DNA from 2 places in the Janthinobacterium sp. NFX145 genome. Region 1 is predicted to be linked to the other one. Evidence: predicted binding sites of a transcription regulator. Region 1 holds the regulator's gene; the other holds the start of a gene.
The links. The regulator FNR, encoded in region 1, switches genes on or off when oxygen is low (the NO sensors DNR and NnrR bind a similar motif). The targets are predictions, from matches to a motif close to TTGATNNNNATCAA.
Positions count from the first base shown of each region.

Region 1 (7,820 bases):
ATGGAACCTCAAGTCATCAAGATGTATGCGGCCCGCGAGCAGATCTACCCTCGCGAGGCCAAAGGACGCTACGCTACCTGGCGATGGGTATGCGTATGGCTTACCCAGCTCGCGTTCTACGGCTTGCCGTGGTTGACCTGGAATGGCAGGCAAGCCCTGCTGTTCGATTTGACCACGCGCAAGTTCTACATTTTCGGCGTCGTGCTGTGGCCCCAGGATTTCATCTATCTGGCGGCCCTGCTGATCATCTGTGCGTATTTGTTGTTCCTCGTCACGGCCATTGCCGGGCGGGTGTGGTGCGGGTTCTCTTGCCCGCAAACGGTATACACGGAAATTTTCCTGTGGGTCGAACGCCGCATCGAGGGTACGCGCAGCGCGCGCATGGCCCTCGACAAGCAGGGCCCCTCCGTGCGCAAGGCGTTCAAGAAGACGGCCAAGCACCTGGCATGGGGCGCCATCGCCCTGTGGACGGGCTTTACCTTTGTCGGCTACTTCACGCCGATCAAGGAACTGGCGCAGTCGGTGACCACCTTGAATTTCGGTCCCTGGGAATGGTTCTGGGTCTTGTTCTACAGCCTGGCAACCTACGGCAACGCGGGCTGGCTGCGCGAGCAGGTGTGCAAATACATGTGCCCCTACGCGCGCTTCCAGAGCGCCATGTTCGACCAGGACACGCTGATCATCACCTACGATGCCAAGCGCGGCGAACCACGCGGCGCCATGAGCAAGAAGGCCGGCAACAACGACAAGCTGGGCGACTGCATCGATTGCACCCTGTGCGTGCAGGTGTGTCCGACCGGTATCGATATCCGCAACGGCTTGCAGTATGAATGCATCGGCTGCGCCGCCTGCGTCGATGCCTGCAACAGCGTGATGGACAAGGTCGAGCGGCCACGTGGCCTGATACGCTACAGCACCGACCATGCGATGGAAAACAACTTCAATTCGAAGCAGATACGCCAGCGCGCCATGCGCCCGCGCGTCCTGATCTACACTTCCATCCTGGCCCTGATCATCATCGCCGTATGTACGTCGCTGGCCCTGCGCACGCCCCTGAAAATGGACGTGATCCGCGACCGCGGTTCGATGGGACGCGAAGTGGAAGACGGCATGATCGAAAACGTCTACCGCCTGCAGATCATGAACACCTCGGAGCAAAGCCAGCATTTCAAGATCAGCGCTTCCGGCTTGCCGGGCCTGACCTTGCTGACGCGCGAAGAAGTGACCTTGCAGCCGACGGAAACGCTGGGCTGGCCGATCCGCCTGCGCGTGCCGCACGGCGTCGGCGAGAAGGGGTCGAACAAGATTGCGATCGAATTGCAATCGCTGGACAACCCCTCGCTGCATGTGCGTGAAAGCGCGGTATTCATCGTGCCGCGTTAAAGCAGGAAGGCCGGTCCCCGCATGGGGACTGGCCGTTTACACAGGAGAATCACCATGTCCGACAGTCTGAAACTGCAAGCCCCCGCCGATCCCTGGTACAAGCATCGCTGGCCATGGCTGCTGATGATCGGTCCCGGCCTGTCCGTGGTCGTCGGCAGCTTCATGGGCTATATCGCGTTTACGCAACCCGATGCGCTGGTGGTGGGCGACTATTACAAGCAGGGCAAGGCGATCAACCAGGATTTGAAGCGCGACACGATCGCCAGCGACCTGGCGATGGCTACCAGCTTGTCCTACGACGTGGCGTCAGCGCGCCTCAGTGGTTCCGTGCACAGCTTCGGCAAGGCTTACCAGGGTCCGCTGCAGCTGCACCTGGCGCATGCGACCCTGCCGGAAAAGGACATCAAGCTGCTGGTGCGGCCCGATGCGGCCGGCAATTTCTCGGTGGCGCTGCCGATGCTCGAGCGCAGCCGCTGGCAAGTGCTGGTGGAAAACGACAAGCGCGAGTGGCGCCTGTCCGGCATCTGGACCTGGCCGCTGCAACGCAGCATCGCGCTGCACGCCGACGAAGAGCTGTAGGCCTTATTTGCAGACGTCGGTACCGGCCGTGATGGCCTTCAGTTTTGCCGGCTGCAAGATTTCAATTTCTCGGTTCGAGACGCGCAGCCAGCCTTCCTTCTTGAATTTCGACAATAAACGGCTGACGCTTTCGATGGTCAGGCCCAGGTAGTTGCCGATTTCCTCGCGCGACATGCGCAGCTGGAATTTGCTGCTCGAATAGCCGCGCGCTTCGTAGCGCGACGCCAGGTTGACGATAAAGGCGGCAAAACGCTGCGTCGCCTGCATATTGCCCAGCAACAGCATGACGCTTTGCTCGCGCGTGATTTCCTGGCTCATCATGCGGTGGAAATGGCGCAGCAGGGTCGGCATATTGCCCAGCAATTGTTCCAGGCTGGAAAACGGGATTTCACACACTTCGCTGTCTTCCAGCGCCACCGCATTACAGTGGTGGCGGTCGGCGCTGATGGCGTCCATGCCCAGCAGTTCGCCGGCCATCTGGAAGCCCGTCACCTGCTCTTCGCCGCCCGGATTGATCTGGTACGTCTTGAAGTGCCCCAGGCGGATCGCGTACAGGTTCTGGAACGAGTCGCCGATGCGGAACAGCGAGGCGCCGCGCACGATCTTGCGGCGGCGGCCGATGATCTGGTCCAGCCTGTCCATGTCGCCCATATCGAGGCCCATCGGCAGGCACAATTGATGCATGCTGCAGGTCGAGCATCGCGCACGCAACGCTTCCACGTTCACTGTAGGCAAGGTTGGAGTGAGTAGCGCTTCAGTCATGTCGGTACCTTTTAGAAAATGCAACAACAAGTTTACTGCATACAGGGTTGCCGTGTGCCAATTTCACGGCAATTTCGCTGAATAAACGACGTTCCGACTTTAATTATATGGCAACATCGTCAAAAGCCCATGCGGGGAGGGCAATTTGCGCGGCGCCGCTTGCCAAGCTGGGGCATTGATAGGAAAATTCCTGACAGCATTACTTGCCGCCTGTGCCGCCCGGTACTGAAAAGGAAATCATGAAGCCTCTCGGCATCAAAGCAAAAGTCGCGCTGGCCACCAGCCTGACCTCGATCGCCATGATCGCGCTGGTCACCATGATCCAGGTGCAGCACATGCGCGACGATTTCACTAAAGTACTGCTGAGCCAGCAGTCATCCCTGATCAGCCGTACCGCTGCCGAGCTCGACGACAAGCTGGGCATGCTGCTGCAGATCGTCACCCTGACGGCCCGGCAGCAGCCGCCGGAACTGATCGCCCGGCCCGCCCAATTGCGCGAATACTATTCGCGCCGCTCGATGCTGGTGCTGTTCGACGACGTGCTGGTGCTCGACGCGCAAGGCGCCGTCGTGGCCGACATGCCGGAAGTGCCGGGGCGCGCCGGCATCAACGTCGCCGAGCGCGAGTATTTCCAGACCGTCCTGCGCACGCGCCAGCCCATGATCACCGAACCGATGCTGGGTAAATCGAGCGGCATGCCCATCGTGCAGATGGTGGCGCCCGTGCTCACCGCCGATGGCCAGGTGGCCGGCGTGGTGATCGGCGTGCTGCGCCTGTACAAGGACAACCTGCTGGGGCGTTTGCGCTCGGAAAAGGTCGGCAAGAGCGGCTATTACTTCATCCTCACGCGCGGCGCCGTGCCGCGCTACGTGCTGCACCCCGATACCAGCCGCCTGCTGCAGCCGCGCCAGCCGAACGCCAACCTGACGACGACCCAGCTGCTGAAGGAAGATGGCGAAGGCAGCATGGTCAGCACCAACAGCCGCGGCATCACGGCAGTCAACAGCTTCAAGCGTTTGAAATCGGTGAACTGGCTGCTGGCCACCTCGCTGCCCGTCGCGGACGCCTTCGAACCGTTCGATGGCGTGCTGTACCGGCTGGTGCTGTGGAGCATCCTCGCCTCGCTGCTGGCCGCCTTTGTTCTGGGCTGGGTCACCGTGCGCCTGCTGTCGCCGCTGGTGCGCCTGCGCGACACCCTGCTGGCCCTGCGCACCAGCGGCAGCCGTTTTACCCCCGTGCCGGTGCAGCAGCGCGACGAGATCGGCGAACTGACGGAAGCGTTCAACGGCCTGATGAGCGAGCGCGACCGTCTGCAGCAGGAACTCGAATCGCGCGCGGCCGAACTGGAGCAGGAACGCGACCGGGCCGAGGCGGCCAACCGCGCGAAAAGCGATTTCGTGGCCAACATGAGCCATGAAATCCGCACGCCCCTCAATGCCGTGCTGGGCATGGTGTATTTGCTGGGCAATACCAGACTCGACACGGAACAGCGCAAGTATCTGACCATGGTCAGAGTGGCGGGCCAGTCGCTGCTGGGCATCCTCAACGACGTGCTCGACTATTCGAAGATCGAGGCGCGCCGCATGGAATTGTCGCCCGTCGAATTCGACCTCGACGAAGTCATGAATACCCTGGCCACGACGATGACGATGAATGCGGGCGAAAAGGAACTGGAACTGGCCATCGCCGTCGAACCCGACGTGCCGCGGCGCCTGGTGGGCGACGCCCAGCGCCTGCAGCAAATCCTCGTCAACCTGGCCGGCAACGCCATCAAATTTACCGAGAGCGGCGAAGTGGTGGTGGCCGTCAGCCTGGCCGAGAGAGAGAGCGGCCGCGCCTGGCTGCGCTTCGAAGTGCGCGACACGGGCATCGGCATGACGGAACTGCAGCAACAGCAGCTGTTCGCCGCGTTTTCGCAGGGCGACCAGAGCATCACGCGGCGCTTCGGCGGCACGGGCCTGGGCCTGGCCATCAGCAAGCAGCTGATCCACATGATGGGCGGCGACATCGCCGTCGCCAGCAGCGAAGGCAAGGGCAGCCGCTTCTGGTTCAGCGTGCCCTTCGAGATGCTGGCGCAACCGGCGGAAACGCGGCGCACGCCGGCCCTGGGACAGTTGCGCCTGCTGGTGGCCGACGACAACCGCACCACGCGCGAACTGATCGTCAAGCTGATCGAGGCGTGGGGCTGGCTGGCCGACGAAGTGGACTCCGGCTTTGCCGCCATCGAACTGTACCGCGAACGCCTGGCGCAGCAGCAACCGTACGACGTGGTGCTGGCCGACTGGCACATGCCCGTCATGGACGGCCTGGCCACGGCCAAGGCCATCCGCCAGGCGGCCAGCGGCCAGCGCCAGCCCATCGTGGTGATGGTCAACGCATTCGCCCGCAACCACCTGGAGGAAATCTCCAGCGCGGCCGAGGCCGACGTCGTGCTGATGAAGCCGATCACGGGATCGAGCCTGTTCGACGCCCTGCACCAGGCGCTGATCGCCAAGGACGACGGCGGCGAACAGCGCATCTTGCACCAGCCGCTGGGCACGGAACTGGCGGGCGTGCATTTCCTGCTGGTGGAAGACAATCATTTGAACCAGGCCGTGGCGCGCGGCATCCTCGAACACATGGGCGCCACCCTGGACGTAGTGGGCGACGGCTTGCAAGCCGTGGAACGGCTGCGCACGGAAGCGCTACGCTACGACATCGTGCTGATGGACATGCAGATGCCCGTCATGGACGGTTTCAGCGCCACCCACATCATCCGCACGGAACTGCGCTTGGGCCTGCCCGTGATCGCCATGACGGCCGGCGTGCTGGCGTCCGAGCGCGAGCGCTGCATGACGGCCGGCATCAGCGATTTCATCGCCAAGCCCGTCGTGGTGGAAGAGATGATGGAAGTCATCCTGCGCCACCTGCCCAAGCGCCCGCAAGTGCAAACGGCCGAGCCGGCACGCGTCGCCGATGAGGAAGTGTTTTCCATGGCGCCGCTGATGCGCGTGATGGGGCGCGACGCGAAGGGGCGCGGCGTGCTGCGGCGCATGGTGGAAGACGCGCTGAACAAGGGCATGACGCCCGTGCGCGACGCCGAAACCGCGTTGCAGGCTGGCCGCCACAGCGACGTGGCGCGCATCCTGCACAGCGTGCGCGGCTCCGTCGGCACGCTGGGCACGAAACGCCTGATCCGCGCCGCGTTCGCCACCGAGGAAGCCATCGATGCTGGCCGCTTTGATGAGGTGCCGGCGCTGCTGGCGCACACGGCGCTGGAGCTGGAACTGGTGCTGGCGGCGGCGGCGGATTGGTTGTCGAGGCTAAAAGATTAAAAAGGTAGGTCGGATTAGCGGCGGCACGCCGCGTAATCCGACAACATTGTTGGCGGATCATGTCGGATTACGCGCAAGCGCTAATCCGACCTACGCACTTATGCGGGCACACCGAGAATCACGCTCGACGCCTTGAACATCGCCGTCACGCTGCTGCCAAGCGCGATGCCCAGGTCGGTACTGCTCTGATTCGTGATGATGGCGGCAATCGTGCCGCCGCGCGGCAAGTCCAGCACCACTTCCGTGTTGACGGCCCCCGTCTGCACGCGCGTGACCGTGCCGGCCAGCTGGTTGCGCGCGGAAAAGCGCGCGCCTTCGCTATCGGCCACGAGGATGATGGACGAAGCCTTGATCAGCGCGAACGCTTCCGCGCCCGGCACCAGGCCCAGGCTGGCGCTGCTGCCCTGCGTGACGATCGCCACGATGTGCTGTCCGCCCGGTAATTCCAGGGTGACTTCGTCGTTGACGGCGCCCTGTTTCAGTTCGGCCACCTTGCCCAGGAATTGATTGCGTGCCGTCGTTTTCATGGCCATTCTCCGTATGAGTAAAAGATCGTCGGCGATGCCTTCGGCCTGGCTGCCCAACTGGCGCAGGTAGCGGGCATGCTCGCGCTCGATGATGCGGAAATTGTCGACCAGCTGGCGTCCCCGTGGCGTGAGCCGCGTGCCGCCGCCGCCCTTGCCGCCCGTCAGGCGCTCGACCAGCGGTTCGCCGGCCAGGTTGTTCATCGCGTCGATGGCGTCCCAGGCCGCCTTGTAGCTCATCTTGACGAGCTTGGCCGCCTGCGTGATGGAGCCGCATTCGGCGATGGCGCCCAGCAATTCCACCCTGCCGGCGCCGCCCAGGTTTTCTCCGCCCACCGTCATCCATACCGAGCCTTGCAAGCCGATTTTATCCAATGCGTTCACCCAATGCCATGTGGTTTTCCCTGTTATCGATCTGTCCGTCGCGCAAGTACAGCACGTGCTCGCCCAGGATGCGCGCATCTTCCGGATCGTGCGTGATCAGGATCATGGGCACGTCCAGGCGCTGCTGCCACTGGCTCAGTTCCAGCCGCATTTTGACACGCAGGGCCGGATCGAGGGCGGCAAACGGCTCGTCGAGCAGCAGCGCGCTCGGTTCGGCCACGAGTGCCCTCGCCAGCGCCACCCGCTGGCGCTGGCCTCCGGACAACTCGTCGGGGAACTGATGCGCCAGTTCCTGCAAGTGGAAAGCATCGAGCCAATGCTCGACCTTCTGCAATTTTTCACGCGCGCGCGGATTGAACCAGCCCCGGCTCAGGCCAAAACCCACGTTCTGGCGCACCGTCAGGTGCGGGAACAGCGCGTAATCCTGGAACAGGTAAGCGACATTGCGCTGCTGCGGCGGCAAATTGATGCCGGCGGCCGAATCGAACAGGGTGCGCCCGTTCAGGCGGATATGGCCTGCATCAGGCGTGAAGAGTCCGGCAATGGCTTTCAAGGTCATGCTCTTGCCGGCGCCGGACGGGCCATACATGGCGATGCGCTGGCTGCCGGAGGTGCATCGCACCTGCAGGTCGAAACGGCGTTTGCCGGAGCGCAAGGTGGCGCGGAGGTCGAGGTCGAGTTGCATAGTGGTCATTTATGAGCGACGCGCCCGGGCGCCAGGCGGCCAGCAGTCAGCAGCACCACGATGCAAACCAGAGAGGTGATCAAGACCAGCGTATTGGCCAAGTCATCCTTGCCCGCCTGCACAGCTTCAAACACGGCCACCGACAGGGTTTGCGTCTTGCCGGGGATGCTGCCGGCCACCATCAGGGTG
Region 1 covers NZ_CP187360.1:6,335,322-6,343,141, reverse strand. The annotation lists gene ccoG (cytochrome c oxidase accessory protein CcoG) at 1-1,383, shown strand; gene ACPJXG_RS28500 (FixH family protein) at 1,438-1,962, shown strand; gene fnr (fumarate/nitrate reduction transcriptional regulator Fnr) at 1,966-2,724, opposite strand; gene ACPJXG_RS28490 (response regulator) at 2,964-6,038, shown strand; gene ACPJXG_RS28485 (TOBE domain-containing protein) at 6,137-6,904, opposite strand; gene ACPJXG_RS28480 (sulfate/molybdate ABC transporter ATP-binding protein) at 6,930-7,631, opposite strand; gene modB (molybdate ABC transporter permease subunit) at 7,637-7,820, opposite strand, start outside.

Region 2 (7,820 bases), 1.6 Mb from region 1:
GCCGCGCGAATATTCGATCGCCTCGATCCCGCGCGATGGCGGCGTGCACTTGCTGGTACGCCAGCATGCGCATCCCGATGGCAGTCTGGGCCTGGCCTCTGGCTGGCTGACGGAGCAAGCCAAGGTGGGCGATGTGGTGCAGCTGCGCTTGCGCCAGCACAAACGCTTCCGCCTGGAAGACAATGCCCAGCGGCCATTGATTTTGATCGGCAACGGCAGCGGCATCGCCGGCTTGCGCGGGCATTTGAAAAGCCGTGTGCTGGCAGGACAGCGGCGCAACTGGCTGATCTTTGGCGAACGCAATGCGGCCCACGATTTCCATTATCGCGAAGAAATTGAGGGCTGGCACGCCAGCGGCGACTTGCCGCGCCTGGACCTGGCGTTTTCACGCGACCAGGCCGAGCGGACCTATGTGCAAGACCGCCTGCGCGGCAATGCCGACGAGGTGAAACTGTGGCTGGAACAGGGCGCGGCCATTTATATTTGCGGCAGCCTGGCCGGCATGGCCGGCGGCGTCGACCAGGCCCTGCAGGAAATCCTGGGCCGGCCCGCGCTCGACGCGCTGGCGGCCGAAGGACGCTACCGGCGCGACGTGTATTGAGTTTTTGACGCCGCCAGCGCGTTCGCGCGCACACGGCTATCATGATTGTTTCATTCAAGGAGACACATCATGAGCGACAGCATTTACGACATTCCTTTGCGACGCATCAATGGCGAGCCCGCCAGCCTGGACGCGTACCGCGGCAAGGTCGTGCTGGTGGTCAATGTCGCCTCCGCCTGCGGCTTGACGCCGCAGTACGAAGGCCTGGAAAAACTTTACGCCGACAAGCAGGCCGAGGGCCTGGTGGTGGCCGGTTTTCCCGCCAATGAATTCGGCGCGCAGGAGCCGGGCAGCAATGCCGAGATCGCGGACTTTTGCCGTGGCACGTTTGGCGTGCAATTTCCCATGTTTGAAAAAATCGTCGTCAAGGGGCCTGGCCAGCATCCGCTGTACCAGCGCCTGGTGCAAGAGCAGCCCCGGGCGCAGGAAAAGCCGGGCAGCGATTTCCGCGCCAAGCTGGCCGGCTACGGCATCACGCAGGAGCAGCCCAGCGACGTGCTGTGGAATTTCGAGAAGTTTTTGATCAGCAAGGACGGCAAGGTGGTGGGGCGTTTCGCACCCGACACCACGGCCGATGATGCACTCTTGCGCGAGGCCATCGCGCGCGAGTTGCAGGCTTAGGCTCTAGTCGGCGGCGTCCAGCGCGGCCGGCTCCATTTCCCCGCTCACTTCCTGCAAGCCGCGCGCCAGGCTGGAAATGCTGGGGTTGTCGATGAAGACGCAGCGCTTGCCCGTGCGCTTGCAATAATCCTTCACGCGCCAGTAGGCGCTGTGGCTGATGCAGCCCGTCTGGCAAATCACCAGGTCGGCCGCCGCCAGGCTCGAATCGAGCAGGTTGGCATTGTCTTCCAGGCCGCCGTCGTGGTGGGCGAATTGCGCGCCGACCCGCTCGATCAGGGCGCGATAGGTGGCGACATTGCCGCTGCGTCCGCCCACGCACAAGACGCTTTGATCGACGAGGCGGATCGGCATTTTCAGCTTGCCGCCGGTCGGCACTTCCAGCTTCGGCGCCGGTGGCGGCGCGACAGCGGCTGGGCGTGGCTGGGCCTGCTTCAATTCCGCGATTTGCTGGCGCAATTCCTTCTCGCGCTCATCCATCTGCGCCAGGCGTTCGACCAGGCGGGTGCGCGATTCCAGCGCGGGAATCGCGGCCTGCAATTGCGCCAGTTCCGCGCGCAAGCCATCGATCACGCTATCCTTGCCGATGGATTCCGCCCGCGTGCGCAGCAGCACGGCTTCCTGGCGTTCCAGCTCGCCTGTTTTTTCCATCAGTGCGGCCTGGCTGCGTTGTTGCAGCTTGGCCAGTTCGTGCGCCATGCGCGCGTTTTCTTCCTGCAAGGCCGTAAATTTGCCCATGTCGGCACGCACGCAGGCGCCGGCCTGGTGCTGGATCATGTGCAAGTCGCGGCACATCTGCTCTTCCAGCTCTGCATCGCAGCGCGGGTGCGTCAGACCGGCCCAGAAAGCGCCCGACACGTCGCCGTTGGCGACGGCCGTGCGCCACAGTTCGGCCACTTGTTCCGTGGTCTTGGCGCCGCGAAAGCGCAGGATCACGGGTGCGTAGCGGCGTTCGAGTTCCTTTTGCAACGCTTCGGACAGGCGGTTGCGCGCGCCGCATTCCGTCACGGCGCCCACGTGCACTTCATAGTCGTCGGCCAGCACGCGTCCGCCCGTCATCTTGCCCACCAGCTTGCGCAGGTAGCCCAAGGGCAAGCCCACGCCGACCAGCGGGCAATGGCAGGTGTGCGACAGTTCCCACAGCCGGCGGCGGCGCGAAGCGAGCGCGGCCGTGTCGGCCCCGCCGCTGGAACAATTGCTGATGACGGGCAGGGACTGGTCTTTGTCACACATGGCGATATCCTGTTGGACGGTGGGGATGGAAAAGAAATTATTGCGGCAGGGGCGAGGCAGGGCGCTTGGCGCTCAGCATGCGTGCCAGGCGATCGAGCAAGGTGCTCCTGGGCGGTGCCGGCTTGTGCAGCGCCACCAGGGCGGCCCATTGCTGCGACACTTGCTGGCAAGTTGCTTGCAGCACGGGGCCCAGGCCGGGCGAACCCGACAGCACTTGCAGATGGCGTTCGATGACACCGGCCAGTTTCTCGCAGGGACTGCCCGCATGGTAGTGCGACATCAGGTGCAGCACGGCCGACAGCAGCAATTCAGGCTGCTGGCCTTGCGGAGAAGGAAACATCGGGGAAGGTCGGTCGTTCGCCATCAAACACTCCTGTGCGGTGGTTTGGCTGGCTGCGCGCGCGGGGCGCGACTGGCTGGCGAGTGTGGTGACTGGCTGCCGTGCTGCTTCAGGCAGTCAGGATCAGCTTGTTCAATTGGGTGACGCGCAGGCGATAGATCTTGCCGCTGTGCTCAATCTCCACTTCGCGTCCCTGCTGCAGCAGCGCTTCGCTGGTGATGCGGCGTGCCGGCTGGGCCATGCTGACGGGAGGACGGACGTGGGCGGTAGCGGCATCCTGGATCAAGGCTGGTTTTGAGCTTTGCATGTTGGGCTTTCTTTATCTCAGTTGAGAATGATTCGTATTTGCATTATTGTTGAATGTGGCCCGAAAAGCAAGGCTTATTTGTGCGGAATCCGTGCTTTTTTATGGTGACATGGCAGCGTGGACGATCGTGCTGCGCAAAGCAGGCCGCAGGAGCGGCGCGGGAGGCGGGGGCGGCAAAAAAGACCCGGCAAGGCGTCGTGCGCCTTGGCCGGGTCAAGCCTGTGCCAAGCTTGAGGAAATCGGGATGAAACTAGATGGTAGCCAGCAATTGCGCCGAGGCGCTGGCGGCGGCGGTGGTATCGGCCTTGAGCTTGGCGGCGGCCAGTTGCTTGGCGCGCGAGCGCGACGGCGGCAGGCGGCGCAGGGTTTTCAGGGCGTCCGGATCCTTGATGCCGATGGTGCGCTGGTCAACCGTGATCAGGCCGATTTCATTGAAGGCGGACAAGGTGCGGCTGACCGTTTCCAGGGTCAGGCCCAGGTAGCTGCCGATTTCATGGCGCGTCATGCGCAGGTTGAACAGCTTGCTCGAATAGCCCATCTGCGCGAAGCGGTCGGCCAGCGAGACGAGGAAGCGCGCCACGCGGGCTTCGGCGCTGAGGGCGCCCAGCATGCCGATCATGGCTTGCTCGCGCACCAGTTCGCGGCTCATCACGCCGTACATGACGTTTTCCAGTTCCAGGTGGACTCTGCCCAGCGCCGTCAGTTTCTTGAACGGCAGCAGGATCAGGTCGCAGTCGGACAGGGCCACCGCTTCCGAGGAGTAATGGCGCGAGTGGATGCCGTCGACGCCCAGCATGTCGCCCTTCATGGGGAAGCTGAGTACCTGTTCATTGCCGAATTCATCGATCAGCACGGTTTTCAGGAAGCCCGAATTGACGATGTACAGGGTGTCGAACGGTTGGCCGATCGTGTGCACGCGCTGGCCCGTCTTGAATTGCACGTGCTGGAACAGCAGTTCGTCGGCGGCGATGGTGCAGGCGCTGGAGATATGCAGCAGGTCGCACACCTCCTTCAGGTTCGACCAGAGCCGGCCCTGGCGCTGGCGCCCCGCTTCCATTGGAGAAGAGGGGGCCAGCGATGGTGAGGCAGCGCGGGTGTCGGGCGTTTGCGTGGACAGCATGTTCATCTCCTGGTGACAGGTAGTTCAGAGTTGAATGACGGGGTGCACGGGGCGGCGGGCAGGCAAGGGTCGGCGGCGCGCGTCCAGGCAGGTAATGCTCAATTCGCTGAAGACTTGCTGTGTGATGAAATAACTTTCCAGCAACTTGATTACTGGTTTCAGTATGCCAACAACCGTATGCAATTAATATCAGCAGTGGCTGAATATGGCAGTAGGAGCTGTGGTAGGCGAGGTAGGATTGTTCCTACAGTTGGCGCGCGGGCGCGCGCCAGGAGGATCACGTCTTGAAGGGCGATAGCAGGCGGTGCGCGACGGCATACTGGACCATTTCGGATAGCGAACTCATGCCCATCTTTTGCATGATGCGCGTCTTGTGCGTACTCACCGTTTTGACGCTCAGGTGCAGGTTGTTGGCAATTTCCGTGATCGACTTGCCTGCCACCAGCAGGGAAAAGACTTCGAATTCGCGGTCCGACAACTGTTTATGCAGCAAGCTTTCATTCGGCATCATGATGTTGAGCACGAGTTGCTCCGCCACCTCGGCGCTGATGTAGGGACGCCCGGACGCCACCTTGTGGATGGCGCCCACGAGCTGGGTACCCGCGCTTTCCTTGGTCAGATAGCCTTGCGCGCCGGCGCGGATGGCGCGCACCGCATATTGCTCTTCCTCGTGCATGGTGAGGATCAGGATCGACAGCTTGGGCGCCTCGCTGCGGATTTGCCGGATCAGGTCGACGCCGCTGCGGCCCGGCATCGACAGGTCGAGCAGCAACAGGTCGAAGCCGCCCTGGCGCACGTGGTTGAGGACTTCAAAGCCGTCGATGGCTTCACCCACGATGTCGATATCCGGCGCGCCGTCAAGGATGCGCTTTAATCCTTCACGCATGATGGTGTGGTCGTCGGCAATCACAATACGTATCATAGGCGGGCAATCTGGTGGCGTGTAATCTGCTCTGTCCGTCACCGGACAATCAAATGTTAAGAAACGAGAAACGTTGTCATTTTAACTGAAGCGGCCGTGCCTTTGCCTTTTTCTTGGTGTGCCGGCAATGGCGCTGGCCCCGTGGCCATGTGACCTTTTATTTTGCCGCGGGTTCCTTGATCAGCCTGTGCACGAGCACGGGCAATTTCGAGTGCGACAGCACCTTGTTGGTGACGCTGCCCAGCAGCAACTGACCCCAGCCGCTGCGGCCATGCGAGCCCATGAAGATCAGGTCGCATTGCTGCAGTTGCGCCACTTCCACGATTTTCAGGGCGGGGCTGTCGGAAAATGCCGTCAGGCCTGTCGCCTGCAGGCCCCGCTTGGCGGCCGCGTCGAGGATGGGCTGCCAGTGGTCGGCGCCCGCCTTGCGCATGGCGATGCGGTATTCCTCTTCGCTGGGATAGCTTGGTGGAATGATTTCGATGTACACAGGGTACTGGTATTCGGGCGCCACGTACACGGCAAGGATGTCGGCGTGCATCTGTTCGGCAAAGGCAACGCCGGCACAGGCCGTCAAGTTGGAGACGGTGGAGCCGTCCGTGGCGATCAGAATTTTCTTATACATGGCAGGTCCTTTGGCAGTGACTCAGCGCGCGCAACGCCTCTTATTGTAGACGCGGCGGCAGCATTGTATTCATGTAAAGACTTGATAATTATCAATACTACTGCACCTTCAGTATAGACAACATTGGCAGAAAGATCGTGTTTAGCTGCAACGATGGCCGTGCAGGGCTGTTGCGCAGGCGCCCGCAGGCAGGATTTCTTGTGTCGCGCGTGGTCTTGCACGCACGCCAATGGTAGTATTTCAAAATACAACAGCAGGAACACTTATTTCCTGGTGGAAAAGCTCTTGTGGACCCGCTTTGCACCAGGAAGCGCGTTTTGAGATTTACCAACAGGGCGGCGCCCTGCTACACTCGCACCATCGCAGCGGTATTGCCTCAAATCATCTTAATCGAGAAATTGTGGGTATCAGTCTGTAAAACGCACAGTTCAGGCGGAATTTTGACAAATTATGGAGAAGCAGGGATATGACCAACGCCGCTGATGATTTCGATGCATTATTCGATGAAGTATCCGCGCAAAGCGCGGCCGCAGCCACGCCGGCGCCTGCCGCCGCGCCTGCTCCCGCCGTGATCGCGGATGACGATTTTGACGCGCTCTTCGATTCCGTGTCGGCCAGCACCGCCGTGCCGGCGGCCGCCGAGCCGGTTGCGGCCCCCGTGGCCAGCGCCGACGCGCCTGGCGAAGCGGCCGATCCGGTCGACCAGTCCGACAAGCCGATGTTCGAGCGCCTGGGCGGCATCGTGCGCCTGCTGCACGATTCGCTGCGCGAACTGGGCTACGACAAGGCGTTGACGGAAGCGTCGTCGCAGATCGTCGACGCCCAGGACCGCCTGGAATATGTCGCCACCCTGACGGAACAGGCCGCCAACAAGGTACTCAACACGCTCGACGAAGGCATGCCGGCGCAGGACGTGCTGTCGAAAAAAGCCAAGGACATGGACGGCCGCTGGACGGCCCTGTTCGACGGCAAGCTGAGCCTGGAAGAATTCAAGGCCCTGGCCGGCGATTCGCGCCAGTTCGCGCAAGCCGTTGCCGAAGCGACGGAAGCGGAAAAAGCACGCTTGCTGGAAATCATGATGGCCCAGGACTTCCAGGACATCACGGGCCAGCTGATCAAAAAAGTGGTCAACATCACCAAGACGGTGGAAAACGAGCTGGCTCAGCTGCTGCGCGACAACGCGCCGGCCGAGGTGCGCGAAAAGCTGGCGCAAAAGCCGGTGCCGCTGATGCAGGGCCCGTCCGTGCCGTCGGTGGCGCTGGACCAGGATAATGTAGACGACCTTCTTGCGGATTTGGGATTCTAATGGACGATATGCTCAAGGATTTCGTCGTTGAGGCGATGGATCTTGCGGTTAATGTTGAAGAGCACTTATTGCGCCTCGAGCGTGATCCTGACAACAAGGAAACACTGAATGCCGTGTTTCGTTCCTTCCACACCATCAAGGGCGGCGCCGGCTTCATGGGCTTGCCCGCGCTGGTGGCGGCCTGCCATCTGACGGAAAACCTGTTTGACGCCTTGCGCACGGGCGCCGCGCCCGTGACGCCGATCGCCATCGAGGCGGCGCTGCAAGCGTCCGGTTTCGTCGCCGACCAGCTGACGGAACTGGCGAATGGCGCCGCGCCGGAAAGCTTGCCGGCCATGCCGGAAGAGCTGGAACACATCCTGACGAACGCCATCGAAGGCAAGGGCATGGATGCGCCTGCGCCTGCCGCCGCCGTGGTGGCGGAAGTGGCCGCGCCCGTTGCCCAGGTCGCTGAAGTCGTGGTGGCCGCACCTGCCGCCGCCGTGTCCACGGCCAGCGCCGATGGCCTGGACTGGGAAGCCATGTACAACGCCGTCGTGCCGGCCGCTAGCCAGATCGCTGCCGCACCGGTGTCCGCCGCCGCCGCGCCTGCCGCCGTGGCCGCCGCGCCTGCTGCCGCTGCCGCCGCCAAACCGGCTGGCAAGGCCTGGGATGGCGCGGAACGCCGCGAAGAGCGTCCGGAAGTGCGCCATGCCGCGCCCGTCAAGGAAGACAGCATCCGCGTCGATGCCGTCAAGCTCGACGCGCT
Region 2 covers NZ_CP187360.1:1,545,453-1,553,272, forward strand. The annotation lists gene ACPJXG_RS06920 (sulfite reductase subunit alpha) at 1-601, shown strand, start outside; gene ACPJXG_RS06925 (glutathione peroxidase) at 671-1,222, shown strand; gene ACPJXG_RS06930 (DUF2325 domain-containing protein) at 1,226-2,452, opposite strand; gene ACPJXG_RS06935 (hypothetical protein) at 2,490-2,816, opposite strand; gene hemP (hemin uptake protein HemP) at 2,902-3,099, opposite strand; gene ACPJXG_RS06945 (Crp/Fnr family transcriptional regulator) at 3,350-4,156, opposite strand; gene ACPJXG_RS06950 (response regulator) at 4,497-5,141, opposite strand; gene ACPJXG_RS06955 (universal stress protein) at 5,299-5,766, opposite strand; gene ACPJXG_RS06960 (protein phosphatase CheZ) at 6,233-7,072, shown strand; gene ACPJXG_RS06965 (chemotaxis protein CheA) at 7,072-7,820, shown strand, end outside.
Region 2: ACPJXG_RS06955 (universal stress protein) is a predicted target of FNR. The motif match lies at 5,848-5,861, and genes of this name have one in related genera.